2 regions of the Alteromonas sp. P256 genome follow, and region 2 is predicted to be linked to the other one. Evidence: predicted binding sites of a transcription regulator. Region 2 holds the regulator's gene; the other holds the start of a gene.
What was found. Region 2 encodes sigma-54, which starts transcription at its own class of promoters, with help from an activator protein. Its sites were predicted from a motif close to GTTGGCACGNNNNTNGNNT; they were not measured.

Region 1 (7,539 bases), on a different contig from region 2:
CGTTAGACAAGATTATTACAAGCGCAAAAGATTGTAGTAATACACTAGCTGACATGACCTTAAAGATGGGCGAGTCTGCATCGGACGGATCTGATGATTAACAAAATTTTGTCGTCTCTCTATAGCTGGATATTGATGGTAGTGTTGGTAATAGCGATTATTACTGCTAATTCATTTTACGTTGTAAACACGTTAGACGACTTATCTGCACTTGAAGCAAAACTCTTCAGTACCAATCGTATTATTAGCGCTGTTAACAAGCTTCATGTTGTGTTGCTTCGTGCTGAATCAGGACAAAGAGGCTATTTACTTACTGGGGATGAAGCCTATTTAATGGAGTACACCGAAACGCTTAATACATTTTCATCTGTAGCCGAAGAATTGGAGGTCAGTGCGTTTGCCTCAGAGACACCTGAACAGAATGACCGAATTAGCAACTTACTTGTTTTAACCAGGCAAAAAATTAATAGCATGGTCGAGATTGTAGAGCTAGCTCGTTCAAACCAACGCGCTCAAGCTATTGACTTATTGCGTTCTGACCGCGGTTTGCGGTTATACAATGAATTCGAAAGTGTTTTTGAGGAAGTAGACAGTTCTGAGCGAGATATTCAAGGGACTCACTTGGCTAGCTTAATGAAACTGCGTCGCGACTCTGTCAATACATTAATTATTTCATCAGCCACTACCCTACTTCTTATTGTCACCATCTTTTTGCTGCTTAAAGTTAATGCCAGAGAGAACGAAAAGCACCAGTCTGATCTTGAAGGGATTAACGAAGAATTAGAAGCTAAAATAGCAGCGCGCACCCAAGAGTTAAGCGTCTATTCGGATGAATTAGCAAGAAGTAATAGGGAATTAGAAGACTTTGCTTTTGTTGCCTCGCATGACCTTCAAGAACCTTTGAGAAAAATTCGCGCTTTTGGCAATAGAATAGAGTCTGGCTATGGCGATGTGATTGATGAGCGAGGCAAAGACTTTCTCGCAAGAATGCTTAACGCGGCTGAGCGTATGTCTATGCTCATTTCAGATTTGCTTTCATTCTCTCGCGTTTCCACCCGCGGCAAAGATTTTGTAGACGTAGAGCTCAACGCCATCTTTTCTGGTGTGTTAGGCGACCTTGAAATTGCAATTGAAGAAAAATCTGCTCAAGTTAACGTTGCCGATATGCCGAGCATGCGCGGTGATAAATCGCAGCTAGAGCAACTATTTCTGAACCTTATCTCTAATGCACTTAAATTTCAGCCAGTCGACGTGACACCAATAATAGACATCTCGTGTAAAGACCTTACAAGTGATGAGCAAAGCACATTGCTAAAGGCTGACGAGTATCAATGGATAAAAATTACAGTAAGTGATAATGGAATAGGCTTTGAGCAATCTTTTGCCGAAAAAATATTTGCCCCATTCCAACGATTGCACGGTAGAAGTGAATATAAAGGCACAGGGATTGGACTTGCGGTGTGCCGACGGATTGTAGAAAGACATAACGGAACCATAGCCGCCACCAGTGAACCCGGTAAAGGCGCTAAGTTCGACATTATATTACCTCTAGACAGCGAGCCATTCGGCTCAGATAACGAAAATGGAGAGCCTTCGCATGATGCGTAAACAAGCCCAATCAATAAACATTTTAATGGCCGATGACGACGAGGATGATCGTTTACTCACTGTCGATGCACTTAAAGAATCCCGTGTGTTAAACACACTTTTTTGTGTTGAAGACGGTGTAGAGCTTCTTGAATTCTTGCGCCATGAAGGCAAGTATACCGATGCCGAAAAGTATCCGCGTCCTAGTCTCATTTTGCTCGATTTGAATATGCCTCGTAAAGATGGTCGTGAAGCACTTCAAGAACTGAAGAACGACCCTAAACTGCGCAGTATCCCGGTGGTTATCTTAACCACTTCGAAAGAAGAGGAAGACATGTTGCGTGGCTACGACTTAGGGTGTGCTTCATACATTACCAAGCCAGTGAACTTTGAAGGTTTGGTTGACCTAATGCGAGCACTTGGTCGCTATTGGATTGAATTCGTAGAACTACCACACGAGTAGCGGAGTACTAGATGACAGAGGTAATAAAAATTCTATTAATTGAGGATGATGAAGATGACTACTTCCTTACCTCTGACTATCTAGAGCGGTGCGAGTCTCCACAGTTCAAGCTTACATGGGTAACTGACAGTGACTCTGCGTTAGAAGCGCTGAAAGAGGGCTCATTCGATTTGTGCTTGCTCGACTTTTTATTGGGCGCAGAAAATGCGCTCGATGTGTTAAGTATTTTAAAAGCAAACCAGGTTAACGTACCCGTTGTTATATTAACGGGTCAATCTGACACTATGGTTGATGAAATGGTGATGCGTGCGGGCGCCGCGGATTATCTACAAAAGTCTGAAATTGAGTCCCCCCGCTTTATGCGCACTATTCGCTATGCGCTTGTTCGAAGAGACATTGAAAACGAGCGGATAGAACGAAATAAAGTAGAGCAAAAAAACAAAGCAAAAGATAAATTTCTTGCCCACTTAGGTCACGAATTAAGAACACCACTTACCTCAATATTAGGGTACACAGAGCTATTGATTGACGATGCTAGAAATAGTCCGTTCCAGCAAGAGCTGTCAATTATTCACTCTAACGGTAAACACCTCTTGAGCCTGCTTAACGACTTACTCGACATGTCTCGCATTATGGCAAACAAACTGGAGTTAAATGTAAAGCGGGTCAACTTAGCGGCATTTCTCACCGATATACACTCCTTGATGCAGTTAAATGCGAAAGACAAAGGACTCAGTCTCAATGTGGTTGCTAAAACCAAGATGCCAGAGTTTATCCAGACAGATCCAACACGCCTTCGCCAAATATTGCTCAATTTAATTACCAATGCGGTGAAGTTTACAGATAACGGTACCATCACACTTACTATTGAAATTGAAAAGCCCGATGTGGACGACCAGGATGTGGAAGGGCAGTCTGTTCAGCCAGATAGCGTATTGCGATTTACCGTGGACGATACCGGTATTGGCATGGCGCCTGATAAGCTTGAAAATATCTTCCACCCTTTTGAACAAATTGAAGATGTGATGCGAGCGAATCATGGTGGTGCAGGCCTTGGGCTCGCAATTTGTAAAGAGTTGGTCTGTAAACTCGACGGTGATATTTCAGTGAAATCTCGCATGGGAGAAGGCAGCAGCTTTAGCTTTTATATTCACCCAGGGGATATAAGTACTCAGCCTTTAGAAGAACTTGCCTTAGGTCAGCTTTCAATCGTTGAGCCAGCTAACTTAAATTTAAAGTTGACTGGGAAAGTGCTAATTGTGGACGACCTTAGAGAAATAAGGCGCCTTACTGGCCACTTAGTCAGTCAATCTAGGGCCGATATTAGTTATGCTGAAAATGGCGTTAAGGCCCTTGAAGCAGTATTACAGGCTGACGAGCAGAACGCCCCTTTCAACTTGGTACTCATGGACATCCATATGCCGGTAATGAATGGTATTGAAGCTCTTCATGCCATAAGGCGACATGGCAAACATCTCCCGGTTGTTGCAGTTACCGCTGCAAGTCGTAAAGGGCTTAAAGAATCGTTAATACGCGAAGGTTTCAACGATGTTATCGGCAAGCCTATTGATAGATTTGCACTGGCCAGCCTGCTGTCGCTTTACTTACCTGCGGACAACCCTATTACGTTTTCCAATGTTGAAGCTCAAGTATCGAACATGCCTACAGCAAAACCTTTTGCACCTGAGTCGGCACTGCCCCACCAAGGTGGCAGTAACTTGGATATCCCAGCACTATTGAACGCGCAAACCACGTCTATTTCACAGCCCCCTGCAGAGCAAACCGCTGATGAGGTTACACAGAGAATCACTGTAGGTAGTGGCAAAAAGAAAGTATTAGTTGTCGAGGATGACGAAGATGCCGCAGAATTGCTGCAATTATTTCTAACGCATCTTGGATGCGATGTTGTAAAAAGCCTTTGTGGAAATGATGCCTTAAAAGCAATGCATGAACAGCAATTTGACCATGTTCTTATGGACTTAACATTACCTGACTGTGACGGTTATGAGCTAGCAAAAGAGCTAAAAGCTCAGCAGCATGACTGCAAGCTGACTATTGTTAGCGGGCATCAAGCTGACGCAGGTTTTATGGCGTCAATTGGTATTGACAGCGCATTGCTCAAGCCAGTGACGAAAAACGACTTAGAAAGCGTTATTGCTTGAGCTTCTAATTTCTTACAGCGAAATTTCTCCCCACTCTAGCCACGGATTGGCTAAGCCAAAATACTTAGCCAAGAACTACTTAGCCTAGAGCTACTCAGCTTTCACATTCTTATCTGCAAAAATCATCTACGAAATTATTACAGGGTGTTCACAATACTGTGTGCATTATTCCTGCTTCTTTTCATAATCGTTTTCACCATAAAAAATTTTATCTTTGAAAATCAACAAAATAAAAAACTCACACAATGGTACAGCCATTGCTTTAGTCAAAGGGAAAGATGCATTTAGTAAAATCAAGGAGAATACTATGGCTACACAAGCAGCTAAAAATACATCGACAAAAACAAACACAGCTAAAGAGCAAGGTCACCCAGTTACGGACCAACTGAAAGAGTCACTCCATCAGTCTGTAGACAAGCTCGCAGACAACGCAAGTGTTGCAGAGGAAAACATTCGTCGTACCGCTACGTCGTCGGCTGAGAATATGTCAGAGCGTAAACGTCTTGCTGAACAAAAGTGGCAGGCATCTTCTGTGCGTAATTACGCCGTTGAAAACCCAGTGGCAACAGCAGGGCTTGCATTTGCGGCGGGCATGCTAGTTACTTCATTATTTCGTAAGAAGTAATAATGGTAACGATACCTGATTTTCATAGCGCTCATTTTACAATGAGCGCAGAAAATCCGTTTCGCCTGACTCCACCATCGGAGCAGGCGCTCTATTTTGCTGGCGAAAACAATTCTGTGATAGCAATCAACGCTGATGGCAGCGTGAGCACTGGTTATCGCGATGTCCCTACCAAAAACAAAAAATCTCAAGACAAGCAGCAAGCCCCCTACCCCGACCCGACTTATGAAGCTGTTGTTGACGCGCTTAAAAATGCGGCAAAACAGCGAGCTAAGCAGGGCACCGCTTATTTGAGCTTGGTCAATAGCGAAATAATGCTTGTTAAAAAGTCGCTGTTTATTTCTGTTTTTGCAGCCCTTGCCGCTTTTGTTATTAGTATTGTGTGCTGGCTGCTCGTCAATATAGCGATTGGCGGCGCGTTATACTCATTCGGTATCAGTATTACCCTTATCGCAGGTGTTTTGTTGTGTTTTAACCTTGGGTTTAGCATGTTGTTTTACAGAATTGCGAAAAGGTCGTTGCATTTCGTCAGCTTTGAACGGCTTATCGCATTGTTTAAGCGCTCTCTCTAAGCACGCTTTTTAATGGCAACATCTAACCGAACATCTAACCCAACATCTTGCAAGAATTAGGCTATAGTTTAAAGGACACCCAAAATGGTAGACGCATTGTTAAATAAATTTTTGTTGAAGAAAAACATGACTGACATTGCACAAAAAGAGCGCGATTTTTATGCGCAGCGTCATCATGCTCACCTTGCCGAAAAAACAGCCAAGCAACAATGCCGTTACTTAGTGGGCAAACCAGAAATATTGTTAGGTATTGTGGGGTTAGGTGCCTATAAAGGTATGTCGGATGCAAAACCAAAGGTGAAGAAAAACCGTAAAACTGCACTCATAACGATAGGCAGAACCGCTTTGCTATCGTTGTTTAAATTATAATTGTGTGACGAAAGGAAGTAGTAAATGCGCCGTATGTTGGAAAAAAACGTTTTAAAAAGCAGCCATGTAAAATCGAGACCCACTCACCTAATCTTAGGCTTGGGCATTGCAGTCACCGCTTTACTAGCAGGTTGTTCATCAGTACCCGTTGCCACGCCAACGCCTTACAAATCGGCTAATTCCAAGCAAAGCTATGGCTATTCAAGCGAAAAGCTAGGTAATGATGAATACCGTATTTTATTTAAGGCATCGGATAGAACACCTGCAGACAAGGTGCAGCAGTACGCGCTGCGTCGAGCGGCAGAAATTGCAAAACAAAATAACTTCGGCTATGTGGCAGTAACAAAAACCAATATCACTAAAAAGCGTGTTCTTGCTCGCGAGGTTATCATGAGCAACGATGAACCTATGGTTTTTCCGTCAGATAAACAGTGCACCATGTCAGGCTGTTCAGATGTTGCGCAACCATCTACTGTGCCCAATCCAAGTGATATTGAAAAAACGGCAATGAAAGACATATACTTTTCAATCGTCACCTCAATGTCAAATGACGAGCAGAGTTTAGGTGCAAACGCATTTTCGGTATCTGAACTTCTTGCAACGCCACTTGATGAAGAAAACAAAGGTTACTAAGACGTAGTCACAAAAGAATACATTCGATGCATTGTTAGTCAGGTTTCAGCGCATCGGATGCCTCACCTTTACTACACGCGTTTAAGATTAACCCTGCGTTAATCAGTTTTTAATCCTCTAAAAAAGTGCACGTCATTCGTTGTGTATATCCTTTAACTATCGCATTGCAATGAGTTCGATATTGCACATGCTTCTAGCAAAATTATTGTTATAAAATTTAGGATGTATGCTATGAAAAATGTAAAAGCAACTCGCTCAAAAATTACCGCTGCTATCGCCTCAATCCTTTTAGCATCTGCATGCAGTGCTGTAGCCGATACTCAATCTACCAAAAGTGGCGCGCAAGCAAAGGATTCGCTTACTGCAGAAGCACTAGATAACTCATTACTGTATTCAAACACCTGTATTACAGAAAGAGAAGTCATTGCTGCGCAAAAAATGTGGGGAAACGGCATTGTCAGAATCGGCTCAGTGTTTACTAATAACGGCAACTATTCTGATGAAGCTGCTGATTTTATCCAAGACATGTATGGGTACGATCTGAGTGGTGTACTGTTTAAACCAACGTTGGCAGCGGATGATCAATTTCGCTCAAGTTTCGATGCCGCTCTTTCCTATTTTGTGGGCGGTAACGATGCGTACGAAGAAGATAAGGGCTTTGCAATAAAACCTTATACCAACGTGAAATTTGATAATGTAGGCATTATTAACAATAGCTGCAGAATGGCGGTTGCCATGGGCAATTACTTTTTCATAGATACTAATGGCGGCGAAACTAAAGTGGAATATACCTTTGCCTATGTTAAAGACAGTGATGGAAACTTACGTATCGTTGCTCACCAGTCGTCGTTACCTTACAATCCCACTGCCAGCTAGCCTGCCTAGGCCGTTTCTCTACATGGTCTTTCAAATGAGCCTTGTGAGCAGCTTGGCGAAAACGGTATTGCGCATAGGGCCTAGCAAATACGATATTGCGAATAACGCTTGGCGAATAGCGCTTGGCAACTTTCATGAACGCCCTCGGCAGTTTTCATAAGCGCCCTCGGCAGTTTACATTAAAGGGCCCGATATAAGTTTTTGCTTATTTTATCATTCATAGAATTAATCAATCTTAATAACGGGCCATCA
Region 2 (7,539 bases):
CTTTTCAAGCGCGTTTTGGAGGCCAACCTCGTCGTTTAAGCATGCCCTGCGAAGCGGTAATTGCTATATACGCTCGCGAGAATGGTGCTGGTACTGTGTTTGCCACAGAGGAAGACGTAGCACGTTCTGATGCTATTGAGCCAGCAGAGCCTATCTCAAGTGAGCCAGAACAAACAGGACCAACATCTATAGAAGATGCTGATGCTCCTGCCTCAAGCGATGCGCCCGTACCGCCTAAAAAGGGTAAGCCTACGCTGAAGGTCATTAAGTAGCTCAAGCGTAATTATCAACTAGGTTATAGATCGAATTATTCAAAAGCCGCAGTATTGTAAAATACTGCGGTTTTTTTATTTTAGACGGTTTTTTGAAAGGAGATGGCTGTTAAAGGTGATGGCTGTTAAACGTATTAGACAACCACCGCTACTTTTTAGATAGTAAAGTTATCTTGCCGAACACAGTCGCATCTATGTAACCACGGTTAAACTAAGCGCCTAATGATGCGTGGCAGATATCAATGGGGTATGTCTAATTAGTCTTTGCCGCTATACCAAAAACAATGTGGCGGTGCCTAGGAATGCAAAAATACCCACCACGTCTGTAATGGTGGTTAAAATGACACTTCCCGCTAGTGCAGGGTCTATCTTTAGCCGCTTCATTATCATAGGCAGCGTTGCGCCGGCTAATGCAGCCGCAATCATGTTAACAAGCATCGCAAATGCAATGATGACGCCCAGCATATAGTCTTGTTTCCACAGTGCGATGACAGAGGCTATTAATACCGCCCAAATGACGCCGTTTAGTACACCAATGGCAATCTCTTTACTAATCAGCCAGCGGGAGTTGTTTGCATTGACATGGCCCAGCGCCATACCGCGTATAACAAGAGTCAGGGTTTGGTTACCTGCCACACCACCCATGCTTGGTACAATGGTGTTTAAAATAGCGAGTACAGCTAAAGCGCTTAATGTGGCTTCAAATAAGTCGCTCACCATTGCTGCCATCAATGCCGTGGCTAGGTTCACCGCTAGCCACACTGAACGTCTCTTGGTACTTTGCATAACAGGGGCAAACGTATCTTCATCGTCGTCTAGACCCGCCATACTCATCATGGAGTGTTCGGCGTCTTCGCGAATAATATCAACCACGTCATCAATAGTAATTCGCCCGACGAGGCGATTATTTTCATCAACAACAGGTGCCGAGAGCCAGTTATAGCGTTCAAATAGGCTCGCTACTTCATCGTCTGGCATGTTAACCGGAATAGCTTCTGACTCTTCATCCATCACATCAGCGACTTTGTCGCTAGTGTCTGCGGTTAGAAGCCGTGTTACTGGTACGATACCCACGAGGTTATCGGTGCGATTGACCACATAAAAGGTATCGGTGTTTTCTGGGAGCTCGCCCTTGAGGCGGATATAACGCAATACCACATCAATAGTAACGTCGGGACGCAGGGTGATAGTGTCGGTATTCATGATGAAGCCGGCAGTTTCTTCACCATAAGATAGTGCTTGTTCGGCGCGCAACCGGTCTTGTGCATCCATGGAGTCTAGGATGTCGAGGAGGACCGTTTCTGGCAGGCTGCTTAGGGTCTCTGCCAGGTCATCGGTGTCCATTTCTTCAAGCGCGTCCACCACATTTGCAGGCAGCATTTTAGTAATTATGCCGTTACGAACATCGTCGGACAGTTCCTCTAAAATATCGCCGTGAAAGTCGCCGTCAATCAACTCCCATAGCTCGTCACGAGTGCGGCTAGGGCTAGACTCTAAAATGTGGGCTACGTCGGAAGGCGGAAGTTCAAGAAGGAGCTTTCTAACCGACACAAACTGGCCGTTACTCAGCGCATTGTTGAGCGTTCGCAATTGAGTTTGTACATATTTAGAAACGAGAGCTTCTGCCATGAAAAGCAATTCCTAACCAAGAGTGTGCCCAAAGAAAGCGTATTTCACGCCGTAGACAATGACCAAATAGATTGAGCTTATAGAATAGCGTATTTACCCTAGCAGTGTCATGATAAATACATTGTTTTAGAATGAGTTTTTAAGTGTTGGCTGTCGTGTCGGCAGTTATATCATCGGTTATATAAGCCTTTACGTAAACGCTTATATCTGCGCTCATATAAACGCTTAGCCAGCGGCCAGAAAAGAGGGAGCCTATGGGAAGGTCTACGAGATTACTCGTCTTCGTTAAAGCGTCCTTCAATGAGTGTTTCAATAGCGGCTAAGGCGTCCTCTGCATCATCGCCTTCAACAATCACGTTAACTTGCTCACCCTGATGGCTTTCAAGCATCATCAATCCAAGTACACTGTTCGCGTCGGCCTGTTTATCGCCTTTTTCAAGAATTATTTTGGCATCAAATTGATTAGCTAGCTGCACCAGTTGGGTTGCCGCTCTTGCGTGAAGGCCAAGTTTATTGACGATGGTGAGTGTTTTCTCAATGGTCACTAGTATTTACGCTCTTTTTTATGATTGCGAGTGATTAATTTAGCTCTCTGTGACGAATCTGCACATCCGGATGAATTTCACCGAATGTTTTTGACAACGTCTGCGCAATATAGACAGACCGATGCTGACCACCCGTACAGCCAATGGCTACCGTGACATAGCTTCTATTATTTCGCTCGAGATGAGGCAGCCATGTGGTCATTAAGTTTTGGATTTGCCATACAAATTTAGTTACCACAGGTTGTGAGCCAAGAAATACTTCTACAGGTGCATCTAAACCCGTCAAATGCCGCAAATCAGGCTCCCAGTGAGGGTTCGGTAAGAAACGAGCATCAAATACATAGTCGGCGTCTTTCGGTATACCATGCTTAAAGCCAAAAGATTCAAACACCAACACTAACCGAGAACTCTTTTTACCTAAAATCCGCTCGCGAATAATTTCGGCCAGCTGATGTATAGTAAGCTTATCGGTGTCTAAGTAGAGGTCAGCACGCTCAACAATAGGCCCAAGCAACGTTGATTCTGCCTTTATGGCCTCAGAGAGCGATTTATTCAATTTTGCTAGAGGGTGTAAACGTCTAGTTTCGCTAAAGCGCTTTACTAACACGTCGTCACTGGCGTCAATGTAAACAATCGTCATCGACCAAGATGAGGGAAGGTAGTCTAATATTTCTACCAAATCGTTGGGATTCTTTGGTAAATTGCGTACGTCGATACTCACCGCTACCTGATCGTATTCATCCACAACAGTATGGGTGAGCGTTGGTAGCAAATTGACGGGAATGTTATCGACACAATAGTAGCCCAAATCTTCCAGTGCTCTTAATGCCACCGACTTTCCTGAGCCTGAACGACCACTGATAATGATCAGCTTCACCGATATTTCTCCCTAAACAAAAAAATGACGAAAACGTCAATGTATCTTTTGAAACTGTCTTTAGATGCCAAGTGCTGAAAAAATATCTTCGTTGGTTTTGGCTCTTCGTATTGCTTTGACAGTGTCTTTGTCGCTCAGCTTACCAGCCACTGTCGCTAAGGTTTGTAAATGTCCCTCTGTCTGTTCTTCAGGCACTAGCAGTGCAAAAAATATATCGACAGGCTTTTCATCGAGAGCGTCAAAATTAATCGCTGGAATGCAGGTTACAATAATGGCCATAACGTGTTCTAAACCCGCTAAACGACCATGAGGGAGCGCTATACCGTTACCTATTCCTGTACTGCCCATCCGCTCTCTAGATAGAAGACTATTCAACACGGTGACTTGGTCAATGTCGGTATTGTCTTGGGCAGCAATATCGGAAATGATCTCTAATATTCGCTTCTTGCTATTGCACTGAACCGCACACTCGGTGCGGTCCAGGCTTACGATGGCTTTAATATCCATACTTAATTATCTATTAATGCTTTTTCAGTTTTTCCTTATGCTTGATCACCTGCCTGTCGAGTTTATCGACCATGCTGTCAATCGCTGCATACATATCGGTATTTTCTGAGGATGCAAATACTTCGGCACCACTTAAGTGCATCGTAGCTTCTGCTTTTTGATTTATTTTTTCTACGTTCAGGATGACATGCACATTAGAAATGTGATCAAAGTGACGCTCAAGTTTACTAAACTTCGTATCGACATAATTACGCAAAGAATCGGTGATTTCCACATGATGACCAGTTAGGTTGATTTGCATATTTCGTCTTCCTTTTTAATATAACGCCTTTAGATAAGGCTTTTGCGTTGGTTAGACGGGGGTATCGATAAAGACTCCCGGTATTTTGCTATTGTCCGCCGAGCGACTTTTATGCCTTGCTCTGCCAACAATAAAGCAATTTTGCTATCGCTTAATGGTTTGCTTGGCGTTTCTGCTGCTACCAATTTCTTTATTAACGCACGAATAGCCGTTGACGAACACTCGCCGCCAGACTCGGTTGCTACATGACTAGAAAAGAAATACTTCAATTCGTAAATACCGCGCGGCGTATGCATATACTTCTGAGTCGTTACTCGCGATATTGTGGATTCGTGCATATCCACCATTTCTGCGACATCATTGAGCACCATTGGTTTCATCATTTCTGGTCCGTGCTCAAAAAATCCCATTTGCTGCTGAACGATACAGTTAGCTACTTTCATTAAAGTATCGTTTCTAGACTCTAAACTCTTTATAAACCATTTAGCTTCTTGCATATGAGAACGAATAAACTGAGAGTCACTGCTGTTCTTCGCCTTTCGACTCATTGCTGCGTATTGCTGATTTACACCTAGCTTAGGCAAGCTGTCGGGGTTGAGTTCAACAGTCCAGCGACCGTTTTTCTTCGCCACCGATACATCTGGAATAACATACTCAGGCTCTTTAGTAACTAAAGCACTACCTGGGCGAGGATTCAAGGTTTGAAGTAAACGCATTGCCTCGCGCAGTTCATCTTCCTTCAAGCGGCTCTTGCGCATAAGGGTTCTATAATCTTTGCTACTGAGCAGGTCAGAATAGTCCTCAATGAGTCTTCTCGCTTCATCTAACCAAGGCGTGTCGTCAGCAAACTGGCGCAGCTGCACCATTAAACACTCTTGCGGAGAGCGAGAGCCAGAACCGATAGGGTCAAACATTTGAATGCGTTTCAGTACACACTCAACTTCATCTAATTCGATTTCTTCTTCAACATTTTCTGTTTCGATATCTTCAAAATTTACCGCTTCTAATATCTCATCTAGCGTAGCGGTTAAATAACCGGACTCGTCAATCGAGTCGATAATGGCAACAGCGATAGCTCTGTCGATATCAGAAAAAGGAGTTAAACGCATCTGCCAAAGCAGATGAGTTTGAATGTCGTCAGTGGTTTCGCCTTGGAAAACGTGGTCATCATCGTTATTTGACGGGCCAGGCGCAGGCGCTGAAGAGGCTGAGTAATATTCGTCCCAGGTGCTATCAATTGGCAGTTCATCGGGTAAGTCGTTCTTTTCTAAAGCATCACCCGACTCTAGTGTGTCGCTGGACGCTGACGCGGTAGCTTCGATTTGGCTATCGTCATTATCCATATTGTTTTTTTCTGCCTGAGGCTCGTCATTACCTTCTTCTACTTCTAACAGAGGGTTTGAGTCGAGGGCCTCCTGAATCTCCTGTTGAAGATCGAGTGTAGACAGCTGCAGCAGCTTGATTGCCTGCTGCAACTGTGGAGTCATCGTTAGTTGTTGACTAAATTTTAACTGTAAAGATGGTTTCATCTATATCTTATTTTAATGCTCTTGAGTGAATATACCTGAGCGCTTATGAAAAATGACAATTAGGTTACACACAATAACTATAGCCTGAATTGTTCGCCTAGGTATACATCCCTTACTTTTTGATTACTTAAAACCTGTTCCGCCGTTCCTTGCGCAATAAGTTCACCATGACTTACGATGTACGCCTTTTCACAGACATCCAATGTTTCTCGAACGTTGTGGTCGGTAATGAGTATACCCAACCCTCTGTCGCGCAAGTGCTGTATTATCTTCTTTATATCATTAACTGATATGGGATCAACACCAGCAAAAGGTTCATCAAGCAAAATAAATTCAGGTTTTGCTGCTAATGCTCGTGCTATTTCTACTCGGCGACGTTCTCCACCGGAAAGACTCATGCCCATACTATTACGTATATGGTTGATATTAAATTCATCAAGTAGCGCATCGGCTTCTTCTTCCTGCTGCTGTGAATTTAAATCCTTTCTGGTTTGTAAAATCGCCATAATATTTTCATGCACAGTGAGCTTTCGAAAAATGGACGCTTCTTGTGGTAAATAGCCAATACCGCCTCTTGCACGCTCATGCATAGGCTGATGAGTTAATTCATTATCATCAATAGATATTTGGCCTTTATCTGAGGGAACCAACCCTACAATCATGTAAAAGGTTGTGGTTTTGCCGGCGCCGTTAGGCCCCAACAACCCAACAATTTGCCCGGTAGAGACTGACAGGCTAACATCAATCACTACCTGTCGTGATTTGTATGCCTTAGCAAGGTTCTTTGCACTAAGAGTTGCCATCGTTACTGCTCGCTTTTGCCGTCGTTGTTGCCGTCACCATTGCTACCGTCATTATCGTTACCGTTATCATTTTCGCTGGTCTCGTCGTTCGCTTTGCGAATAGACTCAGGCGTAAATACGGTAGTAACGCGTCCACTAGCATCATCAGCACCACCTGTGGCTAGCAGTTGTTCGGTGATCATATCAAAGGTAATGCTGTTGCCTTTAACTTGGCTTGTATCCTGTTTAAGTTCTGCGTTTCCGGTAAGAGAAATAGTGCGCTTAGCCACTTCATACCGTATCTCGTTCGCCCTTGCAGATACAGGGTTACCGTCTTCAAGTTCTTGCGAATAGCTGGCCGGGTTTCCACGAGCAACAAAAATCTCGCGGCCGCTTCCTTGTGAGGCAATAACTTCAACTTCGTCAGCCTCGATGATAAGCGAACCTTGAGTAATAAGTACGTTGTTTTTATATAGCGCTGTCTTATTTTTACCATCGATGAACTGGGAGTTAGAGCCAATCTCGATAGGCAGCGTAAAATCATTTTCATTACTTAATGCAGGGCTAGTGCATAGCACTAGCAGCGCACTAGTTGCTAGGAGAATACGTAGTTTGTACATGGTCGATAAGCTCATAATTTTGGGTGCGCAGGTTTGCGTTGAATCCGTTACTTTGAATAACATATTGCATGCCGCGTATTTCTACGGGTTGATCTGACGTCATCTGCTTGTTATTCAAATTAATTTGAATGTATTCAGTGGTAATTGACTTTACAAAGTCGTCCTGACTTTGGTTTTCAATTGTCACATTGTTTTCTAATTGTATTAATTCATTGTTATACAAGGTTCCCTCTTGCGCTGTCACGACCCACGGTGAACCTGCATCATTCGTATAGAGAGTGTAGTTTGGCCGGTCGAAAGAAACAAAGCCAAGCTGGTCGTAATGCTCCATGGAAGAAGCGAAAACTTTATGGTTCAGTTGCCCTTCATTGTTATAAAGGGTTGTGGTTAAGTTTTTGGCTTTATAAGCAGGCTTTAACGCATCCAGTCCTTCAGACGTTTCTAATACTGGGCCTTCCTCCATCCAGGTAGGAATGT

Region 1: V7R39_RS13275 (DUF883 domain-containing protein) is a predicted target of sigma-54. The motif match lies at 4,457-4,475, and genes of this name have one in related genera.

What each region holds. Positions count from the first base shown of each region.
Region 1 covers NZ_JAZETM010000008.1:163,823-171,361, reverse strand. The annotation lists gene V7R39_RS13295 (hypothetical protein) at 1-101, shown strand, start outside; gene V7R39_RS13290 (sensor histidine kinase) at 94-1,608, shown strand; gene V7R39_RS13285 (response regulator) at 1,598-2,050, shown strand; gene V7R39_RS13280 (response regulator) at 2,062-4,212, shown strand; gene V7R39_RS13275 (DUF883 domain-containing protein) at 4,520-4,837, shown strand; gene V7R39_RS13270 (hypothetical protein) at 4,840-5,409, shown strand; gene V7R39_RS13265 (hypothetical protein) at 5,536-5,778, shown strand; gene V7R39_RS13260 (CC0125/CC1285 family lipoprotein) at 5,803-6,411, shown strand; gene V7R39_RS13255 (phosphoribosyl-AMP cyclohydrolase) at 6,643-7,287, shown strand.
Region 2 covers NZ_JAZETM010000001.1:551,023-558,561, reverse strand. The annotation lists gene V7R39_RS02450 (ClpXP protease specificity-enhancing factor) at 1-272, shown strand, start outside; gene mgtE (magnesium transporter) at 543-1,901, opposite strand; gene V7R39_RS02440 (HPr family phosphocarrier protein) at 2,174-2,446, opposite strand; gene rapZ (RNase adapter RapZ) at 2,481-3,323, opposite strand; gene ptsN (PTS IIA-like nitrogen regulatory protein PtsN) at 3,384-3,830, opposite strand; gene hpf (ribosome hibernation promoting factor) at 3,844-4,131, opposite strand; gene V7R39_RS02420 (RNA polymerase factor sigma-54) at 4,161-5,660, opposite strand; gene lptB (LPS export ABC transporter ATP-binding protein) at 5,738-6,463, opposite strand; gene lptA (lipopolysaccharide transport periplasmic protein LptA) at 6,466-7,062, opposite strand; gene lptC (LPS export ABC transporter periplasmic protein LptC) at 7,031-7,539, opposite strand, start outside.